DNA from 3 places in the Alteromonas sp. ABH4_453 genome. Region 3 is predicted to be linked to each of the others. Evidence: predicted binding sites of a transcription regulator. Region 3 holds the regulator's gene; each other region holds the start of a gene.
The links. The regulator sigma-54, encoded in region 3, starts transcription at its own class of promoters, with help from an activator protein. The targets are predictions, from matches to a motif close to GTTGGCACGNNNNTNGNNT.

Region 1: ACXAGV_RS06970 (formate/nitrite transporter family protein) is a predicted target of sigma-54. The motif match lies at 983-1,001, and genes of this name have one in related genera.
Region 2: ACXAGV_RS03370 (EF-hand domain-containing protein) is a predicted target of sigma-54. The motif match lies at 1,212-1,230, and genes of this name have one in related genera.

Annotation. Positions count from the first base shown of each region.
Region 1 covers NZ_JBSWXP010000003.1:127,450-129,714, reverse strand. The annotation lists gene ACXAGV_RS06975 (transglutaminase TgpA family protein) at 1-789, shown strand, start outside; gene ACXAGV_RS06970 (formate/nitrite transporter family protein) at 1,263-2,111, shown strand; gene ACXAGV_RS06965 (bifunctional protein-serine/threonine kinase/phosphatase) at 2,241-2,265, shown strand, end outside.
Region 2 covers NZ_JBSWXP010000001.1:786,849-789,113, forward strand. The annotation lists gene ACXAGV_RS03365 (DNA polymerase II) at 1-1,064, shown strand, start outside; gene ACXAGV_RS03370 (EF-hand domain-containing protein) at 1,366-1,944, shown strand.
Region 3 covers NZ_JBSWXP010000004.1:244,978-247,242, reverse strand. The annotation lists gene lptB (LPS export ABC transporter ATP-binding protein) at 1-610, shown strand, start outside; gene ACXAGV_RS09815 (RNA polymerase factor sigma-54) at 684-2,165, shown strand; gene hpf (ribosome hibernation promoting factor) at 2,196-2,265, shown strand, end outside.

The DNA.
Region 1 (2,265 bases), on a different contig from region 3:
ATTGATAGTTTTTTATTTGAACAACGGGCTGGGTTTTGCGCGCATTATGCTGGTGCCATGGTTTACGTGCTACGCGCAGCCGGTGTACCTGCAAGAATGATAACTGGCTATCAAGGTGGGAGTGAGCTGAATGATAACGTACTTCAAGTAAGACAATACGATGCCCACGCATGGGTAGAAGCCTTAGTTGATGGTGTGTGGGTACGTTTCGACCCTACAAGTATAGTGGCGCCATCTCGTCTAACTTTTGGTCTTGAACGCGCACTAGAAGAGCTAGGGGAATCACGTCAAACCACTATTTTGCGCGAAATTGGTAACTCGGCTTTCTTTGCTACCCTGCGAGGCTGGTTTCAACAGCTCGACTATTCTTGGAGCAAATGGGTGCTGGGGTTTGATAATGCGGCGCAAACCAACATGCTTGAAGAGCTATTAGGTTCGCTTACACCGCAGAAGATGCGCATTGTATTTTTATCTGCCATCGGGCTTATTGCGCTTTTATTGGCAATCTATTTTTTTCCTAAAAGAGACAAAGTGCGCCATTCTCCCTCTCATCGCATTTTGCTGAGAGCTATTGCGCAAGTTGAAGCGAAAACAGGAATAAAGAGAGACAATAAAACCTTATCCACCTATTTTGAAGAAGTAAGCGCAGTATTAAATCCCCATGCGGCAAAGGCATTTGAACAATTGTGTAGACAATTTGAGCGCGAGACCTATGGTCAACAGCTCAATCTCAGTAAGGCGGGTATAATGAAAAGCCAGCTCAAAAACCTTAAGCAAGCGCTGCAATGAACAACATTTAAAAAACAAACGCCCAGCAATGAAACGGGTATTTTGAGTTGCACCTTAAACATTCATTCCCCCACCGTTATAGTGCAAGTTTTTGAAACGTCTGTTTTATGTGTGCTTTATTCTCAGCCAAAAAGAACGCTTCAACACACTGTTTTATAAAGCCATTTCAAAAAATTCCCAATATTCATAAGCCGTTGGCACTGTTTTGGCTTCGTACAGAACGATAGTTAAAGTTCGGAGCACAGGCGTTAAAACACAGTATCTACCGACTTTAGTGTACAAAGACGTACGGGCTATCAGAGGTAACCTGTTAGCGATTAACAATACATGAGTTTCGGACAAAGGCGTCCCCAGTTCTTTCTAACGAGAGCGCTGCGGACGCCTTTTTTTGATCTATCAGAGCACACGTAAATAGCTAACTCCCGATCTAACACTGGCAATTATTACTAATAACGACAACGTGAGGTGAAACCATGGCTTATCTTCTCCCCGCTGAGTTTGCGACCAAAATGGTAGATGCAGGCGAAGCAAAGATTTATATGTCTACACGAGATACTCTAATCCGCGCTTATATGGCAGGTGCCATCTTGGCTTTGGCTGCGGTTTTTGCAATAACCATCGCAGTACAAACGGGTGTGTTCTTGCTTGGCGCAGTGTTATTCCCAGTGGGTTTTTGTATGCTCTATCTTATGGGCTTCGATCTATTGACCGGTGTATTTGTGCTTACACCGCTAGCGTGGCTTGCCCAGCGTCCTGGCGTTACACCTAAACAAATTTTACGCAACTGGGGGCTAGTCTTCTTAGGTAACTTTGGCGGTGCACTAACCGTTGCGTTTATGATGTCGTTTATCTTTACCATGGGATATAACGTTGACGGTGGTGCAATTGCAACTAAAGTCGCCAGCATCGGCGAAGCACGTACTTTGGGCTATGCAGAACACGGTGTAGCAGGCTGGATCACTATATTCATTCGCGGCATGCTGTGTAACTGGATGGTGTCATTAGGCGTAGTGGGCGCAATGATCTCAACTCATGTAAGCGGAAAAGTGCTGGCTATGTGGATGCCTATCATGCTGTTCTTCTTTATGGGCTTTGAACACTCAGTGGTTAACATGTTCCTTTTCCCATTTGGTCTTATTATGGGCGGTGATTTCTCAGTTATGGATTATTTCATCTGGAATGAAATTCCAACTGCGCTGGGTAACCTAGTAGGCGGTTTAGCCTTTACTGGCCTTACGTTATACACCACCCACGTGAAGACATTGCCAAAGCGTACAATCCCTGTTGATAAAGCAGCGGCATCTCAAACGCTCCCCATTTAATCAGAGCTTTGATTTTAGTGCCATCACGACGCAAACCGTAGAGGTACGTTGTGGTGGCACTTTCCTTCCCTTCGCATGAAAGTGAATGTTTAAGTCGATGTCACATAATTAGGTGAGAAGCTACGAAACATGAATCAGCACGCTGCGCTTAATA
Region 2 (2,265 bases), on a different contig from region 3:
CTTCCATAATTCGTACATTTAAAATCGATCCGTTGGGACTTGCAGAAGGGCTTAAGTCCCCTGACACGGCGATAGAAGGTTTTAAAGGCGCAGTATTTAGCCGCGAATCTCATTTTCTACCTTCCATCATTGAAAACCTATGGCTTCAGCGCGACGAAGCCAAAAAACAGAAAGATGCGCCACGCTCTCAAGCGATTAAGATATTGATGAACTCCTTCTATGGAGTACTTGGTAGCGGAGGCTGTCCTTTCTACGATCCTCGCCTGGCTAGCTCTATTACGCTGCGGGGTCATGAGATCATGCAAACCACTGCGGGTTGGATTGAAGAACTAGGCTATACGGTTATCTACGGTGATACCGATTCAACATTTGTTCATGTAGAAGGGAGTGATGCACTGGGTTCGCCGTCAGAGACTGGACTTGAGCTAGCTAGCATTATTAATCGAAAGTGGACTGAGTTACTAAAAAGTGAGTTCGACATTGAATGCCACTTAGAAATTGAGTTTGAATCTCACTTTTCTACGTTTTTTATGCCGACGATCCGAGGCTCTTCCGAAGGCAGCAAAAAACGTTACGCAGGAATGAAGGGCGGTGAACTTGTCTTTAAAGGCTTAGAAAATGTCCGCTCTGATTGGACAGTACTAGCTAAAACCTTCCAGTACGAGTTGTACAAAAAAGTGTTTACTGGACAGCCTGTTGAAGACTACATAAATAGCACGATAGCAGCGATAAAGTCTGGTGAGATGGATCACGCTTTGGTCTATAAAAAGCGGCTGCGAAAGCCTTTGTCGTCGTATACAAAGTCGCTGCCTCCCCACGTAAAGGCTGCGCGATTAGCGGACGAGTACTATAAAGAACAAGGGTTGCCACTTCGCTATCAGTTTAATACTACCATTGCTTACGTTATTACAGTACAGGGCCCTCAAACCGTAGAAACTGCCACCGCCCCTCTTCAATATGACCACTATATTGAAAAGCAAATCCAGCCGATTGCCGATAGTATCTTGCCTCTTATCGGCCTGAATTTTGAGACAATAGCGAACGATCAACTCTCGCTGTTTTAATCTCATTAATGAGGTTCTATCTTTATCTGAGATCAGCTTAAGTTTGTCGTATGAAGATCTTGCAAACACTGCGACAATTTAACATAGCAATAACATTGAAATCCTTGCCTTAAATTTTTATTACCTCCTAAATCAGTTAGTTATGCATTTGGCACATTCAATGAATAATAAATTACGTAAGTCATTAGCGGTGTCAGATTGAAACTTACTTCCAATCTGCACCTATGTTGAGGTCTGTGGACCTAGTGGTTAGGGCAATTGAACGCCCGAGTTCACTGTAAAAGCCAGAAGGAATTTGATTATGAAGATCACAAAACTAAGTATGATTACCAGTGCTGTTATTGCTGCAACACTATCTGCTTCAGCAGTAGCAGGCCACCACGAAGAGAAGATCTCGATGGGGTTTAACGCAATGGATAAGGATGGAAACGGCTATATCGTCGGTTCTGAGTCTTCTGGCGTTATTGACAGTAAGCTTCTCGCAAAAATGGATACCGATGGTGACAGCATGATTAGCCGTGTTGAATTCAACAAGTTTGTTGATGAAAAACCATCAATATTTAGCGATGACATCATTACTCAGGTGAAAACTGAAGGCACCAATGACGCTCTACTCTCGGAAAAGGGCAACCCTGAATTATTCTCTAAAGCTGACGGTGAAATGATATCAGAGAAGAATAAGGAGCTTCGCACCGAGATGTCAGCTACAGCCGACAATAAGTTTACTGAAATCGATGTAGACAGCGACGGTAAGCTTACAGCCGAGGAGTTAAAGGTTGCACATGTCGAAGGTGACTTTGAGATGATGGATGAAAATGGCGATTCTTACGTTACTCGTATGGAATATCGTGCATATTTCGAAGGAATTGAGTCTGAATAGACGCTCACTACTCGTAAAGTAAAAATTTTTAAGAAGCCTCCTTCGTCGGAGGCTTTTTTGTTTCATTAAAGTTGAGACAATTTTCTTTAGACATCAAATACATTGTCACTTTTAGTTATTACTCTCCTTTCAGCGTGTACGACGAGTCACACAAATTCATCGTTGAATAACGCCATATACGACTAACATCTTGTCGACAAAACCCGTTTGCAACAATATTGTTAATAAAGATTGAATTATTTGTTTTATTCGTTGCGTATTCAGCATTTACTGCAATTGTTGCCATTGGTTATTTGGAACCAAAATCCGAAACAGCCAACT
Region 3 (2,265 bases):
CGCTGGTAAGACTACTACTTTTTACATGATTGTCGGTTTGGTCAACTTAGACAAAGGTAAGATCGAAATTGATGACAATGAGCTTACTCATCAGCCAATGCATGAGCGTGCACGCCGTGGTATAGGTTATCTCCCGCAAGAGGCATCGATTTTTAGAAAGCTAACGGTACATGAAAATATCATGGCCATTTTGCAGACCCGTAAAGATTTAAATTCACAACAACAAGAAGAAGAAGCAGACGCCCTACTTGATGAATTTAATATCAACCATATACGTAATAGTACCGGGATGAGTTTGTCAGGGGGAGAACGGCGCCGCGTTGAAATTGCCCGCGCTCTGGCAGCAAAACCACAATTTATTTTGTTAGACGAACCATTTGCCGGTGTTGATCCAATATCAGTTAATGATATAAAGAAGATAATACAGCATCTGCGAGATAGGGGTATTGGTATCCTTATCACGGACCATAACGTACGTGAAACATTGGATGTTTGTGAAAAAGCGTACATTGTGAGTCATGGCGAGCTTATTGCGCAAGGAACTGCGGAACAGGTTTTAAGTAATCAAAAAGTAAGGGACGTATACCTAGGCGAACAATTCAGGCTATAGTTAGTGTAACCTAATTGTCATTTTTCAGTTTCGCTCTGGTATATTTAATTTAGAGCATTTAAATAAGACGTAGATGAAACCATCTTTACAGCTAAAATTTAGCCAACAACTTACAATGACACCTCAGCTTCAGCAGGCTATTAAACTGCTGCAGCTTTCTACACTTGATCTCCAGCAAGAGATACAAGAAGCCCTCGATTCAAATCCGCTTTTAGAAGTGGAAGAAGGTAACGACGAGCCGCAGGTAGAAAAGAATAATGTCGATAGTGACGATAGCGCGGCTGAAGCTACAGCTTCAGCATCAAGCGATACGCTAGAAGCAGGAGATGCACTGGAGAAAAATGATCTTCCCGATGAGCTACCTATCGACAGTACCTGGGATGAGTATTATTCGGCTTCTTCCGCGCCAGCACCTGGTCCTTCTAATGATGATGAACAAATCTTCCAAGGTGAGACCACAGAAGACATCCAAGAACATCTTCTTTGGCAAATGCGCCTCACTCACTTTTCAGATAATGACCGCGCCATCGCTACAGCAATCATCGATTCAATTGACGAATCAGGCTATTTAACCGTTACTCTTGACGATATCTTAGAAGCGGTCAACGACGATGATCTAGAAGAGCCTATCGAAATGGACGAAATAGAGTGCGTGCTCAAACGCATTCAGATGTTCGACCCCATTGGTTCAGGTTCTCGTACACCTCAAGAGTGTCTTATGGTGCAGTTGCGTCAGTTTTCAGACGATACGCCTTGGCTTACAGAGGCGAAGCAACTTATCGAAGAATATTCAGACTTACTGAGTAGTAAAGACTACCGCACGCTAATGCGTAAGAGCCGATTGAAAGAAGATCAGCTGCGCGAAGCAATGCGTTTACTCCAAACCTTGAATCCTCGCCCAGGTAGTGCTTTAGTTACTAAAGAGCCTGAGTACGTTATTCCTGATGTCTCAGTAACCAAGAAAAATGGCCGTTGGGTGGTTGAGCTGAACCCTGACAGTTTGCCTAAGTTAAGTGTAAACCAGCAATACGCTGCCATGAGTCGCCGTGCCAAAAACAGTAGTGACTCGCAATTCATCCGCTCACACATGCAAGAGGCCAAGTGGTTCATTAAGAGCCTTGAATCTCGCAACGATACTTTGATGAAGGTTGCAAATTGCATTGTGCAGCAGCAAATGGGCTTTTTTGAGCACGGCCCGGAAATGATGAAACCAATGGTGCTAAATGATGTCGCAGAAATGGTAGATATGCACGAGTCGACTATTTCGCGCGTGACAACGCAGAAGTATATGCATACGCCCCGTGGCATCTTTGAATTGAAGTATTTCTTCTCAAGCCACGTAGCAACCGAGTCCGGTGGTGAGTGTTCATCTACAGCGATTCGTGCATTGATCAAGAAGTTAGTGGCTGCGGAAAACCCTAGTAAGCCGCTAAGTGATAGCAAGATTGCTTCATTGTTGGCCGAGCAAGGCATAAAAGTCGCTAGGCGAACAATAGCAAAATACCGGGAATCGTTATCGATCCCGCCGTCGAACCAACGCAAAAGCCTTATTTAAACGGGCTTAATAATATAAGGAAGACGAAATATGCAAATCAACCTTACTGGTCATCATGTCGAAATCACCGACTCTTTGCGTAATTATGTCGATACGAAGT